One region of the Bacillus cereus group sp. N8 genome, then DNA from elsewhere that is predicted to be linked to it. Evidence: a T-box and tRNA genes for the amino acid it is inferred to sense, from the RefSeq annotation. Region 1 holds a T-box; the other holds one or more tRNA genes.

Region 1 (23,242 bases):
ATGTATTTAATTCCTCAAGAGCCGCTCATTTTTCCTCATATGACAATTGAAGAGAACATTTGTATCGGAATGAAAGCGAAAAAGAAAGAGCTTCGAAATAAAATTAATAAGTTGCTAGAAGAATTAGGGTGGAACATTCAACTTCATGATCTAGGGTTATCGTTATCCATTGCCCAGCAACAATTAGTAGAAATATTGAGGGGATTAATAAGGGAAGCTGAGATTCTTATTTTAGATGAGCCAACATCGACATTAACAACTCACGAAATTAAGAGTCTTTTTGTGTTGATAAAAAGCTTAAGAGAAAAAGGAATTGGCATGATATACATTACACATCGTTTTCCAGAAATCTTTGAAATTGCAAATAAAGTAGCGATTTTGCGCGATGGTACAATTGTTAGTCAGGGAAATGTATCGAGCTATACATATGACTTGCTAATGGATGGGTTATTGCCAAAAGGTTCTAGACTTGAGGAGAGGAAAGAAATCGTACATGAAGAAATAGAGCCTTCGGAAATAATTTTAGATGTCACGAATGCGTCTAGTTACGCGTTTCAAAATGTATCATTAACTGTACATGCTGGGGAAGTTGTTGGGATTGCAGGTATCGTCGGATTAGGTAGGACAGAATTAGCCGAATCAATATTTGGATTAATGCCTTTGAAATCAGGTGCCGTCTTATTAGAGGGAACAGCCATTACGAAGTATTCGGTACATAAGCGAATAAAAGAAGGTATGGTGTATGTACCGGAGGATCGGGCAGGGAATGGTATATTTGCAAATGCGTCTGTTAAGGATAATATAACATCTGCATCTTTAAACAGTATGAGTAGCTTCTTTTTAAATAATAAAAAAGAAAGCGCTTTATCCGAATTGTATATAAAACAGTTTCAAATTGTTGTCTCTCATATGAATGAAGAGCTGACCTCTTTATCGGGTGGGAACCAACAAAAGGTCGTGCTAGCGAAATATCTTGCATGTAATCCGAAAGTGATTATTTTGGATGAACCGACCCGTGGTATTGATGCGAAAGCAAGACTAGAAGTATACGAAACTATATTAAGTTTGAAAAGAAGAGGACTGGCGATCATATTAATTTCTTCAGATGTAGAAGAAATTGTTCAATTAGCAAATCGTGTATATGTCATGAGAAACGGAGAATTTGTCTCTCATTTAGAAAAGAAGGAAATTAGTATAGATGAAGTTACACGCCTGGCATATGGAAGAAAGGGAGGTGTAACGGAGTGAAACGTGTATTTAAAATGCATGAGATGTCTATTATTATTTTATTACTTCTTTATATAGCCTTCGTTGGAGTAATGAATCCTAGTTTTATTCATTTTAGCTCATTATCTTTAATGCTGAAATCAAGCGTTATTTTAGTTGTTTTGGCAATTGGTCAATCTTTCGTATTGTTTACGAAAAATATAGATGTATCAGTAGGATCTATTATGGGCTTAAGCGCTGCAGTTTGCGGGATGCTGTTAACAGATGGATACAGTGCCTTTATTTCAATGTTTGCGGCAATTATACTTGGTGCTCTTATTGGTATGGTAAACGGAATTGGCGTTACGAAATTTCGAGTGCCAGCTATCATTATGACATTAGGAATGCTCGGGATTATTAGAGGTGCAATGTTAATATTTACGGGCGGAAAGTGGATTGAAGATATTCCGAATGAGTATAAACAAATTTCTTCTATTATGATACTCGGTATTCCGGTAACCATATGGACCGTTCTTATCATATTGCTGCTACTATATTTCTTTTTAATGAAAGTACAAATTGGAAGGTTTTTTTATGCGGTAGGTGATAATGAAGATGGTGCAAGGCTTATTGGAATACATGTAGATAAAGTGAAAATATACGCGTTTATCATATCAGGCATAAGCGCTGGGCTCGCTGGATGCATATTCGTAATGAATATTGGGTTCGTTCCAAATCAAACAGGTACAGAGATAGAATTGCAAGTGATCGCCGCTGCTGTATTAGGTGGTATTCATTTAAAAGGAGGAACAGGTTCTATATTTGGAGCGGCATTAGGTGCATTCTTTTTAGAAGTGATAAGCAGTTCACTCGTCTTTTTAAAAATTCCTGCATTTTGGAATAGTGCTATTTCAGGATTTTTACTTTTACTCATCATTATATTAGATAGTGTCTTAAAAAAATGGAAGAAACTCCGGCAATTAGAAGAAAGGAGGGTGAATCTATGAGGGGAATACGTAGTTTGTATAGATGGGAAGGGGTACTTCTCTTATTGCTTCTCGTAGAATTCATTTTCTTTAGTTTCATAAATAGTGATTTCTTAAACATTAGTAACCTCCTTTTTAGCATGAACGATTTCCTCATTATTTCAATTGCGGCTATTCCGATGACATTTGTCATTGTAACTGGCGGAATTGATGTATCAGTAGGATCTATTATGGGGCTTACTTCGATTCTTATCGGCGTACTTTGGATGAATGGTGTGCCTATACTGCTGGCAGTTATCATTGCGCTCGTAGTAAGTTGTATAGCCGGCGGATTAAATGGACTTATTATAAAAATGACAGATGTAGAACCCCTTGTCGTTACACTTGGAACGATGTTTTTATATGCAGGAATCGCTCTTGTTATTTCAGGTGGTTCGGGGGCAACGGGTTATGAAGGAATTAGTGGTTTACCAGATTCGTATGTGCAACTGGCAAATGGTAGTTTTATCGGTATACCTAATTTATTATGGCTCCTTGTCATTTTAACGATAGTATTTACGATATTGTTTCACCATACAACATACGGCCGTCACGCAAAACTAACTGGTGCAAATGAAAGTACGGCGAAATATTCCGGGATTCGAACGAAGAAAGTAGTGATTATTGCATACGTACTTTCTGGGTTAGGAGGAGCTTTCTTAACAGCGTATTTCGGTTCTGCTCGTGCTGATATTGGAAGTGAAACGATTTTGCCAGTTATTACGGCAGTTGTATTAGGCGGCACACTTATTACGGGCGGAAAAGGGAGTATTATTGGGACAGTACTAGCGAGTATTTTTATAGGACTCATGCAGTACGGTTTGCAAATGACTGGCTTAACGAATGAACAATCAAATGTAGTAATAGGTATTATCCTTATCGTTTCTGTTATTATGAGACATTTCAAATTACAACGATTCACTACGGGGAAAAGACGGAATTTGCATAAGGGGGAAATGTCATGAAAAGAAAACTGGGGATTGTTATTATAATGTGTATTTGTTTAATCGGTTTAATCGCTTGCTCTAGCCAAACGGCAGATAAGAAAAAAGCAGACGATGTGAAATTTGCGTTCATTCCGAAATTAACAGGAGTGGGCTTCTTCACATCAGGCGGTGAAGGTGCAAAAGAGATGGGGGATAAGTTAGGTGTACAGGTGAAGTATGATGGACCGTCTGAGGCGAGTGTATCAGGGCAAGTAAAATATATAAACAATTTCATTAATCAAAACTACGATGCAATTATGGTTTCATCTACGTCAGTTGATGGTCTCTCGCAATCACTGCAACGTGCAAAGAAAAAGGGGATGACTGTATTAACGTGGGATTCTGATGTGAATCCGAAAGACCGTTCGTTTTATATTAGCCAAGGTACACCAGATCAACTTGCAAATTTATTAATAGAAATGACATCTAAGCAAATTGGAGATAAAGGGAAGGTCGCATTCTTTTATTCAAGCCCGACTGTAACAGATCAAAACCAATGGGTAACGAAGGCGAAAGAGATTATAAAAGAGAAATACCCGAACTGGGAAATTGTAACGACGCAATATGGTGAAAATAATGCACAAAAATCTTTATCAGTAGGGGAGAGTATTTTAAAAACGTATCCGGATATTAACGCAGTAATATGTCCAGATGCAACGGCACTTCCAGCGATGGCGCAAGCTACTGAAAATTTGAAAATGGATAAAAAAGTAGTCGTAACTGGGTTTTCAACGCCGAACGTTATGCGTGATTATGTAAAACGAGGAACAGTAGAGCAATTTGGTTTATGGGATGTTAAACAGCAAGGTGCACTCGCAACGTATGTCGCAAATGAAATTGTTGTAAAAGGGAAGAAGTTAAAAGTAGGGGATAGCTTTGAAGTAAAAGGAATCGGAAAAGTGAAAGTAGAACCAAACTCTATTCAAGGGTATGACTATGAGGCAGAAGGAAATGGTATTATCGTATTACCTGAACGAGTTGTATTTACAAAGGATAATATTGATAAGTATAATTTCTAGTAGAAAATAAAAACGTCCGAATATATCGGACGTTTTTATTATGTCGTTTTTTAATCTATCCGTTAATTGTGAACAGCTTCTTTTTCATTTAACCCAAGTGTGCGTCCTGTTGAAGCGTGAAGATCTTGGAACAATCTTGGATTTTCAGTTAGCGAAATGCCATAAGAAGGGATCATTTCTTTTATTTTTTCTTCCCATTCTACCATGCGGCCTGGGAAGCATTTTTCTAATACTTCAAGCATAACGTGAACAGCAGTAGAAGCACCTGGAGAAGCACCAAGTAACGCAGCGATTGATCCGTCAGATGCACTAACAACTTCTGTACCAAACTGCAGTGTTCCTTTACCACCTGCATCAGTATCTTTTATTACTTGCACACGTTGACCAGCAACTACAATATCCCAATCTTCACTTTTTGCGTTCGGAATAAACTCACGTAATTCTTCCATACGTTTTTCATGTGATAGCATAACTTGTTGGATTAAGTATTTTGTTAATCCCATTTCTTTTACACCAGCTGCTAACATCGTTAAGACGTTATTCGGTTTTACAGAACCGATTAAGTCAAGATTTGAACCAGTTTTTAAGAATTTAGGTGAGAATCCAGCGAACGGTCCAAACAGTAAAGCTTTTTTATTGTCTATATATCTCGTATCAAGGTGAGGTACAGACATTGGCGGAGCACCAACTTTAGCTTTTCCGTATACTTTTGCATGATGCTGCTCTACAACTTTTTGGTTTTTGCATACCATAAATAGTCCACTTACTGGGAATCCTCCAATATGTTTTGATTCAGGAATACCAGTTTTCTGAAGTAGAGGTAGACTACCGCCACCGCCGCCGATAAAGACGAATTTTGCAGTATGGTGTTCGATTTTACCACTATTCATATCATGTACTTTCACTTCCCACAAACCGTTCTTCGTACGTTTAATATTTTCAACACTATGTTTGTAGTTTAGCTCGACATTTTTAGTTTTTAAGTAATCAAACAACATGCGCGTTAACGCACCAAAGTTAACATCTGTTCCAGAATCGATTTTCGTTGCAGCCATTGATTCATTAGAGTCACGGCCTTCCATAATAAGTGGAAGCCATTTTTTTAATGTATCAGGAGCGTCAGAAAATTCCATTCCTTGGAATAGAGGATTTTTTGAAAGCGCTTCAAAACGATTTTTTAGAAACTCGACATTTTTTTCTCCCTGCACCAAACTCATATGAGGTAGTGGCATAATAAAATCTTGTGGATTACGAATTAAGTTTTTCTTAACAAGATACGCCCAAAATTGTCTTGAAAGTTGAAATTGCTCATTTACTTTTACAGCTTTACCAATATCTATAGACCCGTCAGATTTTTCGGATGTATAGTTAAGCTCACATAGCGCAGAATGTCCTGTACCAGCATTATTCCATTCGTTAGAACTTTCTTCTCCGGCATTTGCGAGTTTTTCAAATACTTTAATTTCCCATTCAGGTGCCAATTCTTTAAGTAATGATCCTAACGTTGCGCTCATAATTCCAGCGCCAATTAAGATAACGTCTGTTTTTTGCTGCATGTTGCTCATGATAATCTCTCCATCCCCTATATTGGCAAAAAAGAGTAGGTGTTTTTATATCTAAGCCGTAAAAAGAAAACACCACCTAGGCCCCACCTAGGTATTTACCTTTTTTGTCTCAATTATATAACCATCTCATACTCTATTATAATAATTAATAGACTAAAATATCTAGTGTTATCTGATAATTTTAAACTATTTAACGCTTTATTTCGCAGAATTCTTCTGTCATAAGGGTAAAAAGCATTGTAGTAAAGCGGAATTTGGAGAAGAATTCCAGTTTGATGTTATCTCAAAAAAACTTACTAATACATTTATTTTTAAGTTTTTATCTTTGAGAATTTGTAAGAATCTGTTTTTATTACATCTAATTTGAAAAAATAGAGTAAAAAACAAATTAATGGTAAGATTATTCTGAAAATAAAACAGGAGGGATACCAATGCTTACAAAAGAACAAATCGCAAACTTTTTTCGGAATTTTTCTGAGAATGAATGTAAAGGATCAAGTGATTTATACGAGTATTTATCAATAAAAATTTCTGAAGATGAGGAAGTTCTTACGTTAGCTTCCTACGCACAACCTGGTCAACCAATCCCAAACTTATTATTAGGTGCAGTCCATTATTTATTGTTAAAAGGAAAAGAACACAGTTTAAAAAGGTATTATTATAGTTTAGTTGAAGATGCTGATACAAATTTTGAAAATGCCTTTCACCAATTTAAAGATTTTTGCCATGTATATCGTGAAGAAATAATTACTTTATTACAAACGAAACTCGTTCAAACGAATGAAGTAAGACGATGTGCCTATTTGTATCCAAGTTTCTGTTACATATTTAATAAAGTGAACAAACCGTTAGCGTTAATAGAGATTGGTACAAGTTCTGGATTACAACTATTTTGGGACCAATATCGTTATTCATATGGAATGGAAAAAGTGTATGGAAATACACAATCGAATGTTCATTTAACCTCTGAAATAAGAGGGGAGAATATGCCGTATTTGCTAAAGCGAAGTCCACCTGTCGTAGAAAGAATCGGACTAGATTTACATGTGAACGATTTAAGTGATGACGAAGACTATTTATGGTTACGAGCGCTTATTTGGCCAGAACATAAAGAAAGACTGGAACTATTCGATCAAGCAGCAACGCTTGTAAAAGCAAAATCAGTACAATTAATAGAAGGTGACGGGGTAGCACTTCTCCCGGTCATTGCAAATCAAATAAGTGAAGATGCGGTGATTTGTATTTTCCATACACATGTAGCCAATCAAATACCTGACAATATAAAACATGAATTAGAAAGACAAATTAAAAAAATTGGTGCAAAACGTGATGTATTTCACCTATACAACAACATGTGGGATCGGGATCTTCATGTTGATTATTATATTCACGGAAACGAATATTGTGAAACGATTGGGGAAACGGAAGGGCATGGGAAATGGTTTAGTTGGGGGCTTGGGGATAAGCCGCTTTGTTAATGTAATCCTATAGGATGGGGACCTTTTATTTTAAAATTAAAATTTTTTGATTAATATGATAATAATTTATGGTAAGTTGTATATAAGGATAAAATAAAAAGGATGATAAGCATGCAAAAGAGACCAGAAGCAAATGAATATAACCCGTATTATTCAACGTACATAAACTTAATACCAGATGGAGATATCATACATATCCTAGAGCAACAAATGAAGGAAACGAATCTTTTATTGAAGGATATTTCTGATAGTGATGGACATTTTAGATATGCTCCTAATAAATGGAGTATAAAAGAAGTAATCGGTCATATTGCGGATACTGAACGTATTCTGGCGTATCGATTGCTTTCCATAGCAAGAGGCGAGACAGCAGAACTTCCTGGATATAACGATGATATGTATGTTCTTAGAGCAGCTTTTGATAAGCAATCTATGCAAGATCTTCTTGAGAATTTAACAGTTGTTCGCCAATCTACTATGTATTTGCTTAAAAGTTTAGATAAAGAAGCTTGGTTACAAAGGGGAATTGCAAACAATTCTGAAGTCACGGTTCTTGCATTAGCAAACATAATTGCTGGTCATGAGCTTCATCATCGTCAACTTATAAAAGAACGTTATTTGGGTTCTAAGGCATATCCAGCATGTTAAAATATGAAAATAAAAAGAGAATGATTCATAGGGTATTTTTGAATTATTCTCTTTTATTTTTCTGCGTATCAGTGGAGTTATAAATGTTTTTTTACAAGGTTTATTCCTTCTCGTTGATGCTAATAGGGGGCACTATATTTGTAATGTAGTTGGTATGTATGTTAGTAGGAAAACAAGTACAATCTCGTTAAAAGGATAATTTTGTTTACATAATATTATTATGTAAACAAAATTAATGAATATACAACTTGTTAAATAGTTAATTATTTTTGATTTTTCAATGGCTGCATAAGTATGATGTTTGTAGGGGGGCGATCATATGAGTAAACACAAAAAAATCATAGCGATTTCAGGCAGCATTAGGAAAGGATCATCCAATACAAACATATTAAAAACTTTGGCCGCATTTATTCCAGATGGAGTAGATTACACTATATATAAAGGAATAGAGGAACTTCCTCATTTTAATCCGGATGTAGATCGAGTGGGAGCACCGGTTGTTGTTCAAGAGTTTCGAAAGGCATTAAGCGAATCACATGCACTGATTATTTGTACACCGGAGTATGCAAAAGGTATACCAGGAGTTTTGAAAAATGCATTAGAATGGCTTGTGTCTTCAGCGGAACTATATAAAAAACCAGTGGCGATCATAACAGCTTCACCGTCAATTGCGGGAGGGGATAAAGCCCATGAATCTTTGTTACTTACACTAGGCATGTTAGATACAGTTGTCGTTCAAAATGGCTCGTTATTAATCCCGTCTGTACGCACTAAATTTAGTGATGATGCAAAAGTTACAGATGAGGGAACAAAACAAGCTCTAATTTCTTTAATTCATAGTATAGTAGACGAAACAAGGGAATAATGATTTATTTTATATAAAGGCAATACTACTGTTAGTTTAAAGTAGTATTGCCTTTTAATTTTCTTTTGGTTGAAATTTTGTAATAACGATTAGGAAATCATGTCACCTATTTTAAGGTTTAGACAAAATATATATTAATTAAGGCTCGGGCTCGCGTCTTTTTTCGTCTTGGTCAAATAAATAACTAAGCTCAAGATTATTACGAGGAAGATTACGCTTGTTCCCACTGTACCGAGACCAAGACCGCCAGAATCGTGAGGCTGTGATAGATAATCGCCAAAAGAGGCACCGAAAGGACGAGTTAAAATATAAGCGATCCAAAAGGCCAACACTGCATTTAATTTGAAGCGGTAGTAAGCGACGGTTACAGCCCCAATTAATGCGGCAAATATGAACGCTGAAATCCAGTAACCTAAGTTGAGACTCTCTGCTACGAGATCCCCAGCTGCAGTACCTAAGGCGAAGGTGAACAGGATAGCCAACCAGTAGAATGCTTCTCGTTTTGTTGTGTAAATAGAGTGAATGGACAGTGTCTTTTCACTCACATACCAAGCAGTAAAAGTTGCCAGTAGGAAAAGTGTGAAAACGATGGTGGTCGTCTCTAGAGCGACCCCGAAGTTGTCCGTAAGATTGTCGGTAACTAGCGTGCCAACAACACTAATTAGCAAGACAGTGAGCCAGTAAATCCCTGGAACATACTTCTTCAATCTGAACTGGAAGAACAGTGTGATGAACAAGAGAGCACTCATAACAAATGTCGTTTTAGTCAAGCCAAAGTTCAAGTTGGTATTTAAGAAGTCCGCACCTGTTTCGCCCACTGTAGTTGCCATGATTTTGATAATCCAGAAGAAAATCGTGACTTCTGGAACTTTGCTCAGCATCTGCCAACCTCCTGATGAAACAGAAGTGACTTCATCAGGAAGAGGGATATTATTTCTATTCTTATTTTGGTCCGTCTCATAATTTTTCATATATGATTCCTCCTTACTAGTTATTTATGTATAAACAGAGTGTAACTAATAAGAATGAGATTCAGATGAAATTAGGATAAAAAGAACATTAAAAAAAGATGAAAAAAGAAATGAAATACATCCAGCATTGAAAAAGAACGATTCTTTCCATAATATTTATGGAAAGAATCGTTCCTTTTTTGCTAGAAATATAAACTATAAATTTCAGTATCGACTATTAAAAGGGCGGAATACTTTGCGGGAAGTTGAAAATGTGTTGAATTCCTCTCTAGCGGAATTATATTCTGGATTTCCGGGAGTTACGATACGTCCTGTAAGTTCAATATTTTGATTACTCATTTAAGTCTTCTCTCCTTGTCACAAAATAAAATATCTAAAATGTTATTCGTCAGGTGTAAAATCAAATAGAAAAATAGAACTGACTATACGTTATAAGTAAATGAATGAGTGAGGTTGATTATTCCTAGAATGGGATTTTCGGGTCTATCAGGGAATCGAGATAATAAATAAAAGGCAACACTACATGTATCTCAAATGCAGCATTGCCTTAATAAAGTTAAATATATATGCTTAAAATTTCCCCAGGTAATCCATCAATCTCACAAACTACATCTGATGTAAAACCAACGTTTATTAATATTTTTCGAGAGGGGATATTATTTGGATCGATAATTGCCTTTAGTACGTTTACATCTGTCTGCTTCGCTATTTCAATTAATTCTCTTGCAATATAACTACCATATCTTTTTCCCCAGTGTTCTGGCAAAATCATATACCCAATTTCAGCTTCTTTTACATTATCTTCATTCACTGTTACATGTCCAAGGCCGATAAATTCATTTGTTGCACTGTCATAAACTTTATAAGACCCAAACAGTTTATGCTTTTCATTGCGCCTTAACAATTTTTCATAGTCGTTTTGTGCCTTTTCTAGCAGAATAGTACGCTCTGTAATTTGTGCCATCACTCTTTCATTTGATACGAGCTGGAAGTATGGATTAAAATCTATTGCTTCAAATTTTTTGAAATGTAGTTTATGCATCGGATTCCTCCAAACGAATTTTTAATAGTTCTTCAGAAAAGATAATCGACAGTTAAATAGTAATCTCTATTTGATTACCTTCAGGATCACCTACTACACTTTCGTAATAACCATCTCCAGTGAAACGTGGTCCATTTAATAGAGGATAACCTGCTTCTTTTAACGTTTTTGTCAGTGCATTCACACGTTCTTCGCTTCCAACTGAGAATGCCATATGTGCATAGCCAGTTATATTTAGGTTAGGCTCGTTTTCTATGCCTTTCTTACGCATAATTTCAAGGCGCGCTCCAGATTTGAACGTAATAAAATATGATTCAAATTGTTTTGTTTCGTTATGATATAAAGAGTTTGCTTTGCCGTTGAAATACTTTGTATAAAAAGTACGCATTAATTCTAAATCATTTACCCAAATTGCTATATGTTCGATTTTCATTCGTTTCACCAATCCTATCGTTATGTAAATTTAAAGAAATATATTCTGTAGTAATTAGCGAAGGTGAACAACACTAATTTGATGTTTACTTTATTAAGTTTGCAACCATATTGCAAGAAATAAGAATGGACGTTAGGAAAAAGCGGATTGTAATGAAAAAAATTTATTAATGGTATTAGATAATTTTTAAGTCATAACATGCATACAATGTCTAATTAAGTGAATTACGTACGTCAAAATTTCAAATAAGGAGGGACATTTGTGGGGCAATTTGGACAAATGGTGATTGTCGGTATTTCCATGTCTTTTATACTGTCTATTATGATATTAGGGTCTACATATTATAATCCTCGTCTTTGGTTAAATGATTATCCGAAAGATATTCAAAAAGTAGTTTTGCCAAAATCGATAAATGAAAAAAAGCAAACGTTTTATTTCGGAATTATTTACAATATTATTCTCTTCGGAACACCTTTCATTTCTACATGTATACTACATCACCATGTGAAATTATTGTATATTGAGGCTTATTTACATTCTTTGGGGATTGTAATGATTTTTAATTTAGTAGATTTATTAATAATCGATTGGCTTATATTTTGCTGGATTACTCCGAGGTTTGTTGTTATTCCTAGTACAGAGGGGATGAAGGGGTATAAAGACTATATGTTTCACTTAAGAGGAGCAATAGTCGGAACGCCATTTTTAGCAATAATAAGTTTATTTTTGGCAGGAATAGCGACAACTGTTTAGTCTAAAAGGAATGAAAGTAGGTGTAAAGATTAACTATTTGAAAAAGGATATGAGGCCAAATGGAATCCGTAAAGGTTTCTTTTGATTGCTAATAACTTTTTGTGTTAAATATTGTGGGAATCTGATTGTAATTGGTGTAACATGGAATACATTGTATATTGATGAGTTTGCAAATTTGCCTACAAAAAAGAGCACTGTATACAAGTGCTCTTTGTAAGGAGTTTCCTATGAGTGATACATTTTATACGTTAATATATCCCAGTATTATTAGGATCCCTTTATTTAAGAGAGATGAATGAAGAAAAAATTATTTAAACTAAAAACTAGGCACCATAACAGCGCCTAGTTTTTAGCTTAATTTGAAAATGGTTAATTCTATGGCGTTTATACCATCATCACAGGTTGTAATAATATTATCTCCAATATTCGTTAGACTGATTGTCGAATTGGCTGGAACTGACAAAAGTAATTGACCAGCAAGTTGATTACATTGTATGCTCAATGGATTTTCAATTATTATACCAAAACTCCCTTGAGCATTTGGTATTGGATTATTATTTAAGAGTACAGAAATACCAGCCGCGAAAGGAAATGAAGTAATCGAACTCGAATTAATTGAAGCAATGAAAGACACTTGATAAGTACCAGCTTGTGTGATGCCAATTGTAGTAGGGTTTAATAAAGAAACGCCCCCTGCAATTGGACCAGTCTGGTTGAAAGAAAAAAGTCCTCCAATAGGAACTGTAATAAACGTTGATTGCCAAAAATTACCGAAAGCTAATGAAATTGTCCCAGTTGCTCCAGTAGGACCAGTAGGGAATTGAAAGGGTTGTATAGGTGGTAGTGTTGGTCCAATTAAATCTGGATTAAATGCAAGAGAGAGAAAAATGAAATGGACAAGTGATTGTATTTTATAAATTTAACAAAATTTTTATTTTATAGAGTTTAGAATATCTAGGAACTTTGAACATGTGAAAAGGAATTTTGGCTTTTAGATACAATTAGTGCGTACAGTGATTCTTTGTTTGGTAGATTTAAATACAATTCGGTGTAATTGCTATATCAAAAGGTCCTATTCCAACCGTTATAGGTGGATTAATAAATTAGTAAAACTACCATTTGTAACATATGCTAAAAGAATGGAAGTAATCGATAAAATACCACATACAGAAATAAGACTTACTTCATGCTTAAAAACAAAGACTATACTACCATAATATGAAGATCTTCCAGAGGATTTGGCATGCTCAACTTGTTGAAGTATATTGCTACAATTACATAAGATATTGAGGAACGGAAACTTCTTTCAGTAGTTGATTTCCAGTTCGGGGAAATGCACATCTATTATTAAATATGCAAAGATTGCTCTGTCATGAAAACTGAAATACAAAGTACATAAAAAAAATAAGACTGACTCATTCTGTCAGTCTTATTTTTGTATCGTAACATCATTCAGAATCGCATGAAATATATCTTTTTGCGTGAAATCATCTGTAAATACAGTTTCTCTAGCAACTTCAATTGTATCGTGCGAATTATACCATTTCCGTAATGCATCCTCACCAAATTCATGCCGTTTGTCCCTTGTGTTATGGCGTCTAAATGTTTCCTCCAATGATAGATCGAAGTAATATGTAAACGTATTTTCATCAAAATAATGTATTAATTTTTTCAGCATATCACCGTATCTATAACTGTTTAAAATACCTTCTAAAATAACAAATTTACATTTTCCTTTTCCGTACTTCGTAATTTCAAATAGTAAATCATGAGATAAGTTACCCATTGTGTCGTGTACTTTTAGCATATCTCTACGTACGACGTCTTGAGAGACTAGAAGTGTACCTTGGCCAAAATGTTCTTGCAGTTCTTTTGCGATTGTTGTTTTGCCACTTGCGGAGTTTCCTCGAAGAATAATTAATGTTGATTTCAAAGTCTCATCTCCAAATTGTTTTTGTTTTTTGCTTTGCTACATTAAAAATTGTTTTAGTAAGCGTTTCTCGCCAGTTTGTAGAAGTTATTGCTTTCAAAGTGATATGAGACATCGTAAATAACCTCCAGTTTATTGGTGGTTTGATTATAGGAACTCTTTATTTTAAAGATACATTATTTTCTTGAAAAATAAACAGAATTATTGTAAAGTAATGATAATTAAAATTTATATTGTTCAAAAGCTATGAAAGGAATTAGTAACAAGTATCTTTTCTTTTAGAGAGTCGGTGGGTGGTGTAAACCGATAGAAAGCGCTTGTGAATCCGTCCTTGAGCGAAATGTGGAACCCTTCAATGTGAAGTTAGTAATCGTTTCCGGTTAAAAACCGTTAATTTTTTAAGTGGAAAGCTTATATTTTCTATGCTTTCAACTAGGGTGGCAACGCGGGTTAACTCTCGTCCCTTTTATAGGGACGGGAGTTTTTTGTGTTTTTTTAGTGAAGTTCCCTATCTTAAAAGCTTAATGTGAACGAAGAAAATGACATTAGGCACTTATTAAAGGAGAGATAAGACATGTTAGATGTAAAAGTATTACGTGCTAATTTTGAAGAAGTAAAGAAAAAATTGATTAATCGCGGTGGAGAGTTTCTTGAATTGAATACATTTGAAGAATTAGATCAAAATCGTCGTGAACTGTTAGTAGAAGTAGAAGAATTAAAAAGTAAACGTAATGGAGTATCTGAGCGTATTGCGAAGTTAAAGCGTGAAAAACAAGATGCTAATGAACTTATTAGTGAAATGCGTGAAGTAGGAGAAAGTATTAAAACGTTAGATGATGAGTTACGTAATGTAGAAGAGGAATTGAATGCTATATTAATGGCATTACCAAATATACCTAATGAAACAGTTCCTATTGGAGCATCAGAAGATGATAATGTTGAATTACGTAAGTGGGGAGAAATAAACGAATTTTCATTTGAAGCAAAACCACATTGGGAAGTTGCTGAAAAATTAGGGTTATTAGATTTTGAGCGAGCAGCAAAAGTAACAGGAAGCCGCTTCGTATATTACAATGGCTTGGGAGCACGTTTAGAGCGAGCAGTAGCTAACTTTATGCTAGATTTACATGTTGAAGAACATGGATATACGGAAGTGATTCCACCGTTTATCGTAAATAGCGATAGTTTAATAGGAACCGGACAATTCCCGAAATTTAAGGAAGATGTATTTACATTAAAAGACACAGATTACTCTTTAATTCCAACGGCGGAAGTACCATTAGCGAACTATTATCGTGACGAAATATTAAATGGTGCAGAATTACCTATTAATTTTACCGCTCATACGCCATGTTTCCGTTCTAAAGCTGGTAGTGCAGGACGTGACACGAGAGGGCTTATTCGCCAGCACCAATTTAGCAAAGTTGAAATGGTTAAATATACTAAGCCAGAAGAATCATACGATGAGTTAGAAAAATTAACTACGAATGCCGAAAGAGTACTACAATTGTTACGATTACCTTATCGAGTTATCGTATTATGTACAGCTGATATAGCATTTCCAGCTGCGAAAACATATGACATTGAAGTTTGGTTACCAAGTTATGGGGGATATCGTGAAATATCTTCTTGCTCAAACTGTGAAGATTTCCAAGCGCGTCGTGCAAGCATACGTTTCCGTCGTACACCAGGTGCAAAACCAGAATTTGTGCACACATTAAATGGTTCTGGGTTAGCTATAGGGCGTACAGTAGCAGCTATTTTAGAGAACTACCAACAAGAAGACGGCTCAGTTATAATCCCAGAAGTATTGCGTCCATACATGGGGGGAGTAGAGGTAATTAAATAAGAAAGATGTTGATGTAAAATAAAGTTTAACAGTTTATAAAATACTAGTAACGAGGTGCTACATGTTATTTCAAAACAATAATTTATCGGTTAGATATGTAATAGAAGAAGATGCACCTATCATCTCTAAATGGTTAACAGACCCAGAAGTCCTACAGTTTTACGAAGGAAGAGATAATCCGCAATCTGTAGAAGAGGTACTTGCTCATTTTATACATAATCCAAACAGTAATGAAAAAAGATGCTTAGTAGGATTTGATGAAATGCCGATCGGTTACATTCAAATGTATCCAGTTGATTTTGAATGGAAAGCGTTATATGGATATGAAGAATCACAAAATGTATGGGGAATGGACCAATTTATCGGTGAACCACTCTTTTGGGGAAAGGGAATTGGAACAAAACTCGTTCAAGCAGCAATTACATACATTATGAAAGAAGTGGGTGCAGAAGCAATTGCAATGGACCCTAAAGTAAATAACGAACGTGCGATAAAGTGTTATGAAAAATGCGGATTTAAAAAAGTGAAGATTTTAAAGGAACATGAACTGCATGAGGGGAAATTAGAAGATTGTTGGATGATGGAATATAAACAATTATAATGATTTATGAAAGGGCTTATACAAACAAAGGGAGCTGTGTGAGATGAAAAAAGCATTAATAGTTATTGATGTGCAAGCGGGTATGTATACAGCGGGAATGCCAGTATATAATGGGGAAAGGTTTTTACAAACATTACAAGAACTTATTGGGGCATGTCGTTCAAATGATATTCCAGTTATTTATGTACAACATAACGGGCCGAAAGATCATCCTTTGGAAAAAGGGACAGATGGTTGGAAAGTGCATGCGGCAATCGCACCACAAGAGGGTGATAGTATCGTTGAAAAGACGACACCAGATTCATTCTATAAGACAAACTTAAACGAAGTGTTACAAGAAAAAGGAATTGAGCACGTAATAATTTCAGGAATGCAAACAGAGTACTGTGTGGACACGACAACGCGCAGAGCATGTAGTGAAGGGTACAAAGTAACGTTAGTGAGTGATGCGCATAGTACGTTTGATACTGATGTATTACGTGCTGAAGATATTGTGAAGCATCATAACGCAGTGTTTGGAGCATTTGCGGATGTTGTTGCATTTAAAGATTTGAAAGTGGAATCGTAAGTGGGAAAGTGGCTGTCTCTAAAAGAGTGGCCGCTTTTTTTATTTGAAAACAAGTTGTCGAAGTGAGTCGATAAATCGATTTCAAATAAAAAAATGCCGGAAAAGTTCGATTTACGGTCGATATAGAGTGAGGGAATCACTTGCTACGTGTTGATTAATCCAAATACATAAAGCGACCAAATCTCGAGCAACGTACTTACTTTTACGTTTTACGAAACCCGTCTCCTGCGCGAGCTGTTGAAGGATGTTTGGAGATAGAAATCACTGTAGTTTTTCAGCGAATAAATGAAACTCATCTTGAATCGATAAAGTCATACAAAACACCATCCTTTCTGTATATTTCAAAAAAAATAGCATCTTTTTTGATTATATGGATACAAATTAATCTTAGCTTGATAGCGATGTGGTGCTATCCCTCGAAGAAAAAATTCACTATCACAATCCGTATAATTAGTGTTTTGCACTTCTCTACTAAATACACATCTACAAATTAGACATTCCCCTGTTCCTATACTTTATTATGACTCCTTAGGAAGTTTTCTCTGTTTTAAATACCCAGTGTAGAAGAGCTGGTTGATAATTTGGTATCATCCACTCAAAAATTTTGCCGATAAAATGGGCGGCAATTAGTGTACCGATTCTAATTGAGCCTAATGATTGAATGAAAATTACACATATTGTACCAGCCACACAAATATTTATTAAATCGCTTGAAATTTTTGCTTTACCGAATTTTAAATTAAATTTTTCACTAATTGCATAAGTTAACGCATCGTACGGCATTAATGGGAGTTTCGCTGGTGTATAGCCCATATAAAAAGCTCACTTCTCATATAAAAATAGATGAGGAGTGATTTTTAGTATATTTTTATCTGTTGGTGTATATCTGTTGTTTTTATTCTTTTTGGATTTCAAATGAAATTTCTTTAGCTGCTTCTAAAGCTATTTTTTTCGCTTCTGTTTTAAAATTGGCTGCTGCTAAAACGTATCCACATCGATGTCCCATTGATGAAGGTGGTTTTAAGATAGTTCCTTTTTTAGGTTTTATATAAACTTTCTCTACACCAGGATATTTAGAACTACGGTTTTTCCCAGTAACACGAATTAGTTTTCCTTTAGATTTAACTGTTAGGTAATGAGCGTACACATATTTATAATGTTTTTTATTTAGTGAAGTTTTATTTCCTAACATTAACTGAATAGTCTCTCGCACTAAGTTGATTCCATGTCCAATTTCAATTATGTCATTCATTGCTCCACCTGATATTCTGGGATTTATCTCAATTAATTTCCAAACATCTTTTATTCTCCGGAGTTCTAGATGACACGCTCCATTTTTCATATTAAAAGCCTGAATTACAGAGTTAACTGCATTGCAAAGACTATTGTATAGTCTTTTGTCTACCTGTCCTAGTAAAGAATAACCAGTAACAATAAAGCGTTCAAAAAGTGTAATTTCTTGTTCAATTACTGCTATAATATGGACTTTTCCATCTTGAACTAAAACTTCAACTAAGTACTGAGGTCCATCTATATATTCTTCAAGTAGAATTTCTTCATTAGGTAGTTTTTTTAAAAGACTTTGTATAGATAAGATTAATTGATCTTTATTTTTTACTAATAATACATCTTTGGATCCTGTTGATTTAGGGGATTTTACAATAAGAGGGAAATTCATCTCTTTAGTTTTTTCAAGAAAAGATGATAATGATTCTGTTGGTTTGTAAATTAAATATTTGAGTGAGATTGGTAATTCTTTAAGTACATTACGAGTTAATATTTTGTTTTCCATACGATAGATAGCTTTAGTAGATACAGTATGTGAGTTTGAGCAAAATTTTTCTGATAAACGTGCAGCCACATAAACATAAGGGTCAATAAAACTAAATATCCCTTTTATGTTTTTTCCTGATTTATTTAATTTTTCAATTGTTGTAATTATATTATCATAATCATTTATATCAGTGAAAATCATCTGATGTACATCAGGGAATATAGTGCGTTCATTAATAAATTTTGTTTTTTTAGTTAATAAAACAGTAAAGAAATTAAGTTTTTCAGCTGCTTTGATTGCTTCCCTACTTGATCCAGATTTATTTGTTTCAATGAAAACGATAGTATCCATTTTATGCCACCCTAACCTTAATTATTTTATAAACCCTTAGATTTATTATTTCTATAGGTAGAATATTAAAATGAGGTTAAGCTTGTTCTGGATTTTTCGAAAAATGGTTGAATGAGGAAGAACATGAATATATATATAATGAATTTGATATTTGTTTTGAAAAACATCTTTAGAAAGAAGGGAAGAAGAACTAACATGACTATAATTGGAATGCTTCATCATCGGAAAGATCCGAATGACGTAAAGAAAGCATATACTTATGCTGCTGTAGCTAAAGCTGAAGGTGTGGAATTTTTTTATTTTACTTTAGGGAAAGTAAATATAGAAACGAAGAAGATTTTAGGTAAAACTTATGAAAATGGTAATTGGATTGAACAAGAATTTTCTTTTCCAGATGTTATTTACAATGCAAGTGTTCATGTTAGTGATAAAAATCAGCAAATCTATGATTATCTACATGAAAAAGTTCCTTTTACAAGTCATTCAATTGGAAATAAATTAAGTGTATATAACAGAATAAATAGAGCAAAAAAATTTAAGCAATATCTTATTCCTTTTTATGAATTAAATGATGTTAATAAGTTTTTTGATATGATTAATCGTTATGAAAAACTTATTATTAAACCTATTTCTGGACATCAAGGTAGTGGTATTGTTTTCATTGAAAAAAATGGGATGAATTACAGTATGAATGAGTCAGAACAAATTTCATCTATTAGGAAGTATTGTATCAAATATGGCTAAGGGTGGTTATAGTACTTATTTAGATGTTTTTTTAAAAGCCGAGTTTGATAACGATTGGTATAATATTAAAAGGTATTTAGAACGATTTGCAGTAACTTTTTCTAACCATTTTAATTCTTTATTTAGGGATGTATTATTTGATGAGTTAGGAATTGATGTAGGGATTGATAAAGATCAAAAATTGTGGTTATTTGAGGTGAATTGGAGACCAGGGGTACCTAATATATTTAATCTTGAACTAGATGTAGCTAGAAATATAATTCACTATGCTAGATATTTGGCTGATAAATCTAAATAAGAAAAGAAAATAGAAAAATATAATCAAACCTAGAAACCTTTATATACCAATGTTTCTACTAATCTCTCTTTCTATATCCCCTATAAGGCTTTTCTCCATGCATTCCAAAATTCGGCGGATGCTGGACTGTCGCCAAGCCGACTTACCTAATACGAGAAAAATACCGGAACCCGGTAATACACCCTTCATTGTGGGTGGGGGCACATATTTATAAAAAAATACGCTTGTCCAATCCATTATCATTCTCCAGTCATTTAATATTACAAAGGGGGGAGAATATGGAAAACAATGAAAAAATCACGTTTCGATTTGTAAAAAAAGATGGAGAAGAAATTAATTTGGGAAATCTGGCTGATAAACGAAAAATTGTCATTGTCATTAATAATCAGATTACATTTGCACCGAATACAACACAAATTGCCAGTGGAGCCGGACAAAATAGTGCAGCAGGAAGTAATGCAGCAATCGATTCATCGAATACCCGACAGCAAGGAACGGTGGGCGCTGGAGGCGAAGCTATAAATAAAGGAATTAGTGGGGACCAGATTGAGCCGCATAAAAAGAAAAAAGAAACTTCGGATGAAGAGGAAGAATTTGTAATTATCATCAATAATCAAATTAATAAAACCCGTAAGGAACAGGCTGGTGCTACTCAAGTGGCAAGTGGTGGTGGAGAAGACAGTGCAGCGGGAACCAACGCTGCCATCGAAAGTTCTAATACCAAACAGCAACATGCAGTGGGAGGCGGAACGGATAGTTCGGCAGAAAATGCAGGTGAAGAAGGTGACCAAATAGAAAAATGCGATTAAAGAAAAGGGCAGAATCTGGATCTTCGGATACAGATTCTGCCCTTTTCTTTAATTAGTTATTACAGTTAAGATGGTTTACTCTCGATAAACACTGTTTTTTACTTTTTTAGAAGGGGTAGCACACATGCCATGCTCATCAACATTAGCGTTTTATTACACCAAAAAACAAAAAATGTACAATTCCTCTTGGAGATGTCAATTTATTCGTTTTGGGGTATTTGCTTTTTTTAGCTTGATGGCGATGGAGCTCCTTCATCAAAACATTACTTCTTTTTATCTTTATCCAACACATTCTGTTCTTCAGCAAACTCCGTACCATATGCAAATCGGCGATTAATACGAATATTATCGTTGTTATGACGAGTACGTGAATGAGAAAAGCGATGGACGATTACTTCTGATAATGTAAAGACCATGGCAGAAAGGATACTGCCCCATGCGATTTGCATGTAGTTGTCTAATAAAATATTTCCGAAAATCCAAACGCTTAAATACGTAAGTAAGAAATCCGTCATAATGGCAGCAGAATCGCCAATTCGATTTAAAATGATTTTATCAACAAACATATAAGAAACGATTGTAACAAAAAGACTAAAAGAAATAATTTGGACGAACGTAGCGGGGAAAAATAAAGCGAGTCCAATACTAAAAGCGATAATACATGATATAAATTTGATTACTATTACAGTAAAATCATTCAATATTTACACCTCCGATTTATACATAGTTTTGCAATAAATTCAGGAGTTCATACATTGTTACGGATTTATTTAGATAAAACTTTTTCATGTTTGAAATTTTATCTAAATATTATAAAAATAACAAAAAAATGTTATAGTAAAATGAGAGTAGATGACATTTTTAGGTAAGGGGGAATCCGGAATGTGGATTACTTCAGAAGTAGAAATTCCTGATGAGTTAATTGATCATCTTGAACAAGGGAAGTTAGTGCTATTCGTTGGAGCGGGAGTGTCTATGAAAGGGAAATCAAACTTACCGAATTTCGATGATTTAGTTGATGAAATTTCGAAAGCTTTATATGTCGAAAAACGTGAGATGACAGAACCACACGATTATTATCTTGGTAAAATTGCGAAAACGAAAGATGTACACCAAGTTGCAAGAGATCTTGTTAATATAGAAAAATCAAAACCGAATCCATTACATTATGCCATTCCAAGGTTGTTCCCGTTAGATACGGATGTTCGCATTGTAACGACAAACTTTGATCAACATTTTACGTATGCAATTAAGGAAATGAATAGAGAGCTAAATATTTATTATGCACCTGCATTACCGACAGGGAGAGCGTTTAAAGGCTTAGCTTACATACATGGGAATATAGAGCAGGAGAAAGAAGCTTTAATTTTAACAGATGGTGATTTTGGAAGGGCTTACTTAACGGAAGGATGGGCGAGACGATTTTTAGTTGATTTATTCTCGAATTACACCGTTTTATTCGTTGGGTATAGTCATAATGACCCAGTAATGAAATATTTAGCAACAGGTTTACCACCGAGTACAAGGCGTTATGCTTTCGTCGCACAAGGTGATAATACATACCATTGGGAACATTTAGGGATAAGACCTATTGTGTATCCGAATAAAACAAATAATCACCAGTCACTTGTGAAAGCGGTGAAACGATGGGCGGAATTAATGGGTGATAATTATATTACGAAAAGAATGCGTATTCGTGATATTGTAACTGTTCCTCCCTCAGTAGAGCAGGAGCAATTATCCTATATAAAACAGTCAATAAAAAAAATAGAAACAGTTCGGTACTTTGTTGAATTTGCTCGTGATTACGAATGGGTGGAATGGCTTGAAGCAGAAGGTAAACTAAGAAATTTATTTCTACTTACAGCAAATTATGATGAAGTTGATGAATTACTTGCGGAATGGTTAGTGGAGCAATTTCTATTTAGTCATCAAAAAGAACTGTTTCAATTGATTTTTAAAAATTATTCTAAAATATCCCCGTTATTATGGCGAACAATTTGCACTTACTTAAACGAAACGAAAGAAATGATGGATCCTTTGTTGTTTGCAAGATGGACATTGCTTTTATTAGAAACGGCAGAGAAAGATAGTAGCTCAATTGAAATGATCTCATATTTATTGCAAAAATGTTCTTTCCCTGAACATAAAGAAATTGGATTGTTGTTGTTAACATTTATTTTGGATGGGAAACTTAAACTGAAGCGTGTAAGAAGATGGGGAAATGATACGCAAGAGTCGATAGAACTCGAAGAATCGAGTCGTTTGCCAGTGCCTATTTTTTCTCATGTGGAGCGAGTTTGGAAAGAGAAAATGAGACCACATAT
Region 2 (7,837 bases), on a different contig from region 1:
CAGTGTCACTTCATCTGCATATTCTAGATCTCCACCAACCGGTAGACCGTGTGCAATACGAGTTACTTTAATACCTGTAGGCTTTAAGAGGCGGGATATATACATCGCTGTAGCTTCCCCTTCAATATTAGGGTTTGTTGCTAATATCACTTCTTGTACCGTTTCATCTTGCAGTCGCTTTAAGAGTTGTGGGATATTAATGTCTTCCGGTCCAATTCCCTCCATTGGAGAAATCGCACCACGTAACACATGATATACGCCTTGATACTCTTTCATTTTTTCCATGGCAATTACATCTTTCGGCTCTTGTACTACACAAACAACCGATTGATCTCTATGCGAATCGTCACAAATATAACAAGGATCGCGGTCAGTGATATGCCCACATACAGAACAATACGCTAAATCTCGCTTCGCATTCACAAGTGCTTTCGCAAAACCTAACACATCATCTTCTTTCATATCTAATACGAAGAACGCCAGTCGAACCGCTGTTTTCGGTCCGATTCCTGGCAATTTCATAAAACTATCAATTAATTTCGATATCGGTTCTGGATAATGCATATATCAATATCCCCCTAGAACATTCCACCTGGTAAGTTTAAGCCTTTTGTAAATTTACCCATTGTAGAATTTGAAAGTTCGTCAGCTTTTTTAAGCGCATCGTTCGTTGCAGCTAATACTAAGTCTTGTAACATTTCGATATCTTCTGGATCTACAACTTCTTCTTTAATTTTCACTTCAAGAACTTGCTTATGACCATTTGCAATAACAGTAATCATTCCGCCACCAGCTGTACCTTCAACTGTTTTTTCACCAAGCTCTTCTTGCGCCTTTGCCATGTCCTTTTGCATCTTTTGCATTTGTTTCATCATGTTATTCATATTTCCCATTCCGCCACGCATCATAATTAATTCCTCCTAATTATTATTACTCTTTTATTTCGATAAGTTCTTGCCCTACTAATTTTACAGCTTCTTCTATAAGAGGGTCTTCTTTTTGTTCTGGGCTTTCTTCAGAATCCCCGCCTTCGCGTTGTAAAAAGTCTTCGCGAATTTTACCCCATTCACTTTTTGGGATAGCAATCATGTTTAACCTTTTACTTAGCAATTCAAAAAGAGTCTGTTCCAATGTATCCATCGCTTCTCGATTTTCACTTGCCATTTTACAATGGATTTCATATTGAAATGCTAACACATAAGTATCATCTGAAGCTGCTACCGGCTCACTATTTTCTAATAAAACAGCAAACGCTACTTTGTTATATGACTTGAGTCGTCCTAACAACTCACCCCATACAGCTTTTAACTGTTCTAAGTCTTGACGCTTTGCTTGCTTTAATACTTCATTCACGCGTCCGACAGGAATTTTCATACTTCCTGTTCGTACTGGTTTTGGTGTCGCACGCGTCTCTCTTACTTCCTGCTGTACACCAGCTGGCACACCATTCTTTTTAACTTGCTCTAACTCTTTCTCCAATTGCTGCATCCTGTTCATAATTGCTTGCAAACGATCTGTACCATTTGCCTGCATCATAAACTGTTGACACAATTGCACCATAACAACTTCTAAGAAAATCCGTGGATGGTTTGTCCACTTCATCTCCTGTTGTCCCTTACTAAGGGTATGAATAATTTCATAGATTACTTCCGGTTGCATTTCTTCACTTAATGTACGGAATTGATCATCTACAATTACCCTTTCCAACATATGTTCTAATTGTGGTGAAGTTTGATATAAAAGCATATCACGATAGTAGTAAATGAAATCCTCCATAAAGCGAACTGGATCTTTCCCCTTACTCATCATTTCATCTATAATACGTAATGCTCTTGATACATCATTTTCACGTATACATTCTACTAAGTTACCTAAGTATTGTTGAGAAACAGAACCCGTTACAGCTAAAACATCTTCACTCGTCACAGTCTCATCACTATAAGAAATCGCTTGGTCAATCAAACTTAATGCATCACGCATACCACCTTCAGCGGCACGTGCGACGATTTGTAACGCTTCATCTTCTACTTGTGTACCTTCATTTGTCACAACCGTAGATAATCTCTCAACGATATCATTTACTGATATTTTTCGAAATTCAAAGCGTTGACAACGTGAAATGATTGTCGGTGGAATCTTATGCGGCTCTGTTGTCGCCAAAATAAAGATAACATGTCCTGGCGGCTCCTCTAACGTTTTTAAAAGCGCGTTAAAGGCACCCATAGAAAGCATGTGGACTTCATCAATAATGTATACTTTATATTTCACAGCACTTGGAGCATATTTTACTTTATCTCTTATATCTCGAATTTCATCTACACCGTTATTTGAAGCCGCATCAATTTCTAATACATCTGAAATAGATCCTTGTGTAATTCCTAAACAAGAAGGACATTCATTACAAGGTTCAGCTACCGGAGCATGTTCACAGTTAATTGCTTTTGCAAATACTTTTGCAATTGTCGTTTTCCCTGTTCCCCTTGGACCAGAAAATACATAAGCATGTGAAACTTTCTCTTGAAGAAGGGCATTTTGCAACGTTTTTGTCACGTGCTTTTGACCGACTACATCTCCAAACTTTTGCGGTCTCCATGTTCGGTATAACGCTTGGTATGACACGAAAATACGGCCTCCCTCAAAGGTTATTATCTCATTTATTATAACCCATTCTGTTTATAGATTCCAAAAGTTATTTTCTATACAAAAAACCCACCTTAGTATTAAGGTGAGTTTTGTATACATATATAACTGCCGTGCACCTTCTGTCGATTACGTACCATAAGCGTTACTCAAGCAGTTAGCTCGGTTCAGGCACTCCTGCGGCACACGAGAAGACCCGCTTATTGCTGCTTCCTTCCGGACCTGACAAGGTTCACGGGGTCCCGTTGCGCAGGACCCAAACGTCAACACCACTTACTTAAGGCAGACCTTACAGCAACATAACCTCGAGAAGGGATTCGGCCTCGCTAGAGCGGATTGCGAGTATAGGGCACCGCTACCTCCCCGCTTAGCACGGCAAAGTTAAAACCAATATTCGGTTGCCTTCATTAAAGGCATTATCAGTATAACTTGTTTTTTTACAAAATGCAAATACGTTAGTTCGTATTACTTTTCTCTAATTTTTTCGCTTCTTTTCTTTTCTTACGAAGCTCTCTAAAAAAATTCGTTAACAACGTACCACATTCTTCTTCTAGTACACCAGCCACCACTTCGCATTGATGATTAAAACGCTCATCGGTTAAAAGATTCATTAATGTACCTGCACATCCACCTTTCGGATCGCTCGCACCATATACAACCCTTTTTACGCGTGATAATACAATTCCACCTGCACACATTGGACAAGGTTCTAATGTTACATATAACGTTGCATCTTCTAAGCGCCATGTCCCTAATTTTTTGCATGCCTCATCAATAGCTAACAACTCAGCGTGAGCTATTGATCTTTGCTCAGTTTCCCTTAAATTATGAGCAACACTAATTACTTCACCATCTAACACTATAACTGCACCAATTGGTACTTCTTGTATTGCCTCTGCTTTTTTAGCCTCTTCTATTGCTAACTGCATAAAATAAATATCTTGATCGCGTTCCATACCATAGTCCTTTCATTACAAATAAAGTACACTTATTTCCATTTACTACACATGGGATAACTTTCACAAATTCAATCCACCCTAAGAAAAAAAGAGAGGGGATTACATATGAAGAATACCGCCTTACTCATTATCGATATGATTAATGACTTTCAATTTTCACACGGTCCCACCCTAGCCAAAAAATGCGAAATTATAACAAATCCTATTTTACAATTAAAGAAAACAATGAAATCCTTTGGCTACCCCATAATTTATATTAATGACCATTATCAACTTTGGAGATCTGATATTGACCAACTGATTACTCATTGTACAAATGAGTATAGTGAAAATATCATTCATAAGATTGCTCCAGATTCTGATGATTACATTTTTATTAAACCACATTACTCTGCTTTTTATGAAACACCTTTAAATTCTTTATTAGGCTATTTAAAAATAGAAAATCTAATATTAACAGGAGTCGCTGGGAATATATGTATCCTCTTTACAGCTAACGATGCTCATATGAGAAATTATACACTGTATGTACCACAGGACTGTATTGCCTCTAATCACGATCAGGATAACCTGCATGCTTTAAAAATAATGGAAGCCACATTAAAAGCAAATATAGTACCGTCATCTCAAATAAAAATTAATTAATACATATATCTATTTTCTAACTTTTTATATCAAATTAACCCGCTCGCTTCCCTCTTGTGCTACAATAATTCTGTTTTGTGTTTTTAGTAGTCACGGTAAATCACTGATTGAAAGGAGGAAACAGCGTGACCGGAGTACCATTTATCACGGTTGAAGGACCAATTGGTGTTGGAAAAACTTCACTTGCGAAGGAAATTTCAACTCACATGCAACTCCACTTACTAAAAGAGATTGTTGATGAAAATCCTTTTTTAGGAAAATTCTACGAAGACATCGACGAATGGAGTTTTCAAACAGAGATGTTCTTTCTTTGTAATAGATACAAACAACTAGAGGATATTAACATAAAGTATTTGGATCAAAGGAAGCCTGTAGTAGCAGATTATCATATATTCAAAAATTTAATTTTTGCATCCCGTACATTAAAAGATTCTCAATATGACAAGTACATGCAAATTTATCGTATCCTTACTCAAGATATGCCTGTACCAAATGTCATCGTTTATTTAACAGCGAGCCTAGAAACATTACAAAAACGAATTGCGCTGCGCGGAAGAGAATTCGAAAAAAATATGGATCCAAATTATTTGCTACAGCTTACAAAAGATTACGAGACAGCAATGGATGCTTTCAAAAAGGACCATCCAGATATTCCAGTATTGAAGTTTAACGGAGACGATATGGATTTTATAAGAAATCCTGATGATTTAAATGTCATCTTATCCACTCTTCAAAATACTCTCTTGAAGGAGTCGAAATAATAATGAATTTAAGGCAAAAATATGATATACCAAATGATGCAGTTATCACTATTGCTGGAACAGTAGGTGTCGGTAAATCAACTATGACAACTGCATTAGCTAACGCTTTAGGTTATCGTACATCTTTCGAAAAAGTAGATTCCAATCCATATTTGGACAAGTTCTATGCTGATTTCACACGCTGGAGCTTTCACTTACAAGTATATTTTTTAGCAGAACGATTTAAAGAACAAAAAAGAATTTTTGAATATGGTGGCGGTTTTGTCCAAGACCGTTCTATTTATGAGGACACTGGTATTTTTGCAAAAATGCATCACGAAAAGGGTACAATGACAGAAACTGATTATGAAACATACAAAGGTTTATTTGATGCTATGGTCATGACTCCTTACTTCCCACATCCAGACTTATTAATTTATTTAGAAGGTTCTTTCGATGATATTGTCGACCGTATCCAAGAACGAGGACGTCCAATGGAACAACAAACACCAATTGAGTATTGGAAAGAGATGCATGGACGTTACGAAAATTGGATTAATGACTTTAATTCATGCCCTGTTTTACGACTAAATATTAATGAATACGATATTTTAAAAGATGGCGATTCAATCGAACCAATCATTAAAAAAATTGGCCATTTTTTAAAACAAACACGTAAACTTGTAAAATAAAAAACCCGTGCATATGCACGGGTTTTCCTATTAAATTACTTCTTCTTTGTTGGAGCAATAATTTCACTCTCAGGTTTTCCAGCGTTAATACGCTGACGAACAGTACTGGTACTAATATCATATGTTTCAGCAATCTCTTTAACAGTCATTTCTTTCCCGTTAATTACTGCTGTTAATACTTTACCTGTACGTTTTGGAGCTGCTTCTTTCTTTACAGCTGGTTTTTCAACCTTTTTTGGTACCTCTACTTTACTCGCAACTTGTTTTACATCACAAGTACAACCACAAAGTTTACGGAATGTATCATCGCTTATAATGCGTGACACGTTTGCACCACTGTTTAAAATTCTATTGTTCTTACAGACAGGACATTGTACATAATATAAAGTTTTTCCATCTAAAGGAAACGTTTGTATAATAAGATCCATGTTGACTCCTTTCATATCTATGAAGATAATCATCGGAATATGAGTGTGTAATAAGGACAAAATCGCCTTACACCATACTTTATGATTGGTTTTAAAATAAAAACTCGTTACGTGTTGGTAACGAGTTCTCCAATCTCCACTTATATGCGCTGTTGTCAATTATATCTGGAGGAGGTAGAGGGATTCGAACCCCCGCGCGACTCTCGCCGCCTGTCGGTTTTCAAGACCGATCCCTTCAGCCAGACTTGGGTATACCTCCATATTGACATCAAATATAATATCAAAAGAAAAACAGTTAGTCAACCCTACTAAAATAAATTATGAGGAAAGGAAAATTTTACTTTCCCTCTCCTACATTATAGTAATGACAACGCTCATAATTACCAATCACTCATACCGATGAATGTTTAAATTTACTTAATAACTGTTTTTCCTCCCATATAAGGGCGAAGAACTTCTGGAATTATAATTGTACCATCTTCTTGCTGGTAGTTCTCTAAAATAGCTGCAACCGTACGTCCAATTGCAAGACCAGATCCGTTTAATGTATGAACATGTTCTGGTTTTCCGTTTGGCTCGCGACGGAAACGGATATTTGCACGTCTCGCTTGGAAAGCCTCGAAATTACTACAAGAAGAAATTTCACGATATGTGCCATAGCTTGGAATCCATACTTCAATATCGTATTTCTTCGCTGCTGTAAAGCCTAAATCTCCTGTACACATGCTCATAACGCGATATGGCAACTCTAATAATTGTAACACGCGCTCTGCATCATTTGTTAATTTTTCTAACTCTTCGTAAGAATCTTCTGGTTTCACGAACTTTACAAGCTCAACTTTATTAAATTGATGTTGGCGAATTAAACCACGTGTATCGCGACCCGCAGAACCTGCTTCAGAACGGAAGCAAGAGCTAAATGCAGCATATCGTATCGGTAATTGCTCTTTACTTAAAATCTCATCACGATGCATATTCGTTACAGGTACTTCAGCTGTAGGGATTAAGAAATAATCTTCGCTTTCAATACGGAATGCATCTTCTTCAAACTTTGGAAGTTGCCCTGTTCCTGTCATACTTGCACGGTTTACCATATAAGGAGGTAATACTTCCTCATATCCATGCTCGTCAGTATGAAGATCAAGCATGAAACTAATTAAAGCACGTTCTAGTCTTGCACCCGCACCTTTGTAAAATACAAAGCGACTTCCTGTTACTTTCCCAGCACGTTCAAAATCTAAAATCCCTAAATCTGTAGCAAGATCCCAATGTGGTTTTGGTTCAAAAGTAAATTCTTTCACTTCTCCCCAATCACGCGCTACTACGTTATCATCTTCTGTTTCACCTACTGGAGCAGATTCATGAGGGATATTTGGGATAGATAGCATTAATCGCTCTAAATCTTCTTCAACTGTACGAAGCTCATTATCAAGATCTTTTACTTTTTCCCCAACTTCACGCATTTCTAGAATTAGAGCTTCCGCATCTTTCTTTTCACGCTTTAATACTGAAATTTGTTGAGATACTTCGTTACGTTTACTTTTTAGTTCTTCTGTTTGAACAAGTAGCTCTCTTCTTCTCGTATCAAGTTCCTCAAAGCGACCAAAATCTGTTAAATCTTCGCCTCTATGCTGTAATTTTGCTTTTACTTCTTCAAAATTCGTACGTAAAAATTTAATATCAAGCATTATATACTCCTCCTTTTATTTTATAAAACACAAAAAACTCCCGTC

What was found. A T-box is a leader RNA that pairs with one kind of tRNA and senses whether it is charged. The one in region 1 lies ahead of serS (serine--tRNA ligase), so its partner is inferred to be a tRNA-Ser.
Region 2: it encodes a tRNA-Ser, which carries the amino acid that the T-box ahead of serS (serine--tRNA ligase) is inferred to sense. The anticodon was not compared.

What each region holds. Positions count from the first base shown of each region.
Region 1 is NZ_JAEHBK010000012.1:127,995-151,236, forward strand. It holds gene JDS80_RS18370 (ATP-binding cassette domain-containing protein) at 1-1,248, shown strand, start outside; gene JDS80_RS18375 (ABC transporter permease subunit) at 1,245-2,213, shown strand; gene JDS80_RS18380 (ABC transporter permease) at 2,210-3,196, shown strand; gene lsrB (autoinducer 2 ABC transporter substrate-binding protein LsrB) at 3,193-4,236, shown strand; gene JDS80_RS18390 (malate:quinone oxidoreductase) at 4,299-5,801, opposite strand; gene JDS80_RS18395 (DUF2332 domain-containing protein) at 6,233-7,279, shown strand; gene JDS80_RS18400 (DinB family protein) at 7,391-7,927, shown strand; gene JDS80_RS18405 (NADPH-dependent FMN reductase) at 8,247-8,792, shown strand; gene JDS80_RS18410 (COG4705 family protein) at 8,927-9,763, opposite strand; partial or broken gene JDS80_RS31515 (BBE domain-containing protein) at 10,013-10,102, opposite strand; gene JDS80_RS18415 (GNAT family N-acetyltransferase) at 10,320-10,805, opposite strand; gene JDS80_RS18420 (VOC family protein) at 10,858-11,238, opposite strand; gene JDS80_RS18425 (nitroreductase) at 11,500-11,991, shown strand; gene JDS80_RS31950 (exosporium leader peptide-containing protein) at 12,341-12,880, opposite strand; gene JDS80_RS18435 (kinase) at 13,421-13,924, opposite strand; T-box leader at 14,159-14,389, shown strand; gene serS (serine--tRNA ligase) at 14,496-15,770, shown strand; gene JDS80_RS18445 (GNAT family N-acetyltransferase) at 15,832-16,371, shown strand; gene JDS80_RS18450 (cysteine hydrolase family protein) at 16,415-16,939, shown strand; partial or broken gene JDS80_RS18455 (IS4 family transposase) at 17,066-17,254, opposite strand; partial or broken gene JDS80_RS18460 (DUF6198 family protein) at 17,468-17,752, opposite strand; gene JDS80_RS18465 (ATP-grasp domain-containing protein) at 17,835-19,064, opposite strand; partial or broken gene JDS80_RS18470 (YheC/YheD family protein) at 19,188-20,106, shown strand; gene JDS80_RS18475 (hypothetical protein) at 20,385-20,915, shown strand; gene JDS80_RS18480 (YndM family protein) at 21,179-21,616, opposite strand; gene JDS80_RS18485 (DUF4020 domain-containing protein) at 21,768-23,242, shown strand, end outside.
Region 2 is NZ_JAEHBK010000060.1:963-8,799, forward strand. It holds gene recR (recombination protein RecR) at 1-564, opposite strand, end outside; gene JDS80_RS29200 (YbaB/EbfC family nucleoid-associated protein) at 579-905, opposite strand; gene dnaX (DNA polymerase III subunit gamma/tau) at 931-2,619, opposite strand; RNA gene ffs (signal recognition particle sRNA large type) at 2,752-3,016, opposite strand; gene tadA (tRNA adenosine(34) deaminase TadA) at 3,096-3,596, opposite strand; gene JDS80_RS29220 (cysteine hydrolase family protein) at 3,705-4,244, shown strand; gene JDS80_RS29225 (deoxynucleoside kinase) at 4,370-5,005, shown strand; gene JDS80_RS29230 (deoxynucleoside kinase) at 5,008-5,676, shown strand; gene JDS80_RS29235 (sigma factor-like helix-turn-helix DNA-binding protein) at 5,712-6,104, opposite strand; tRNA gene JDS80_RS29240 (tRNA-Ser) at 6,271-6,363, opposite strand; gene serS (serine--tRNA ligase) at 6,518-7,792, opposite strand.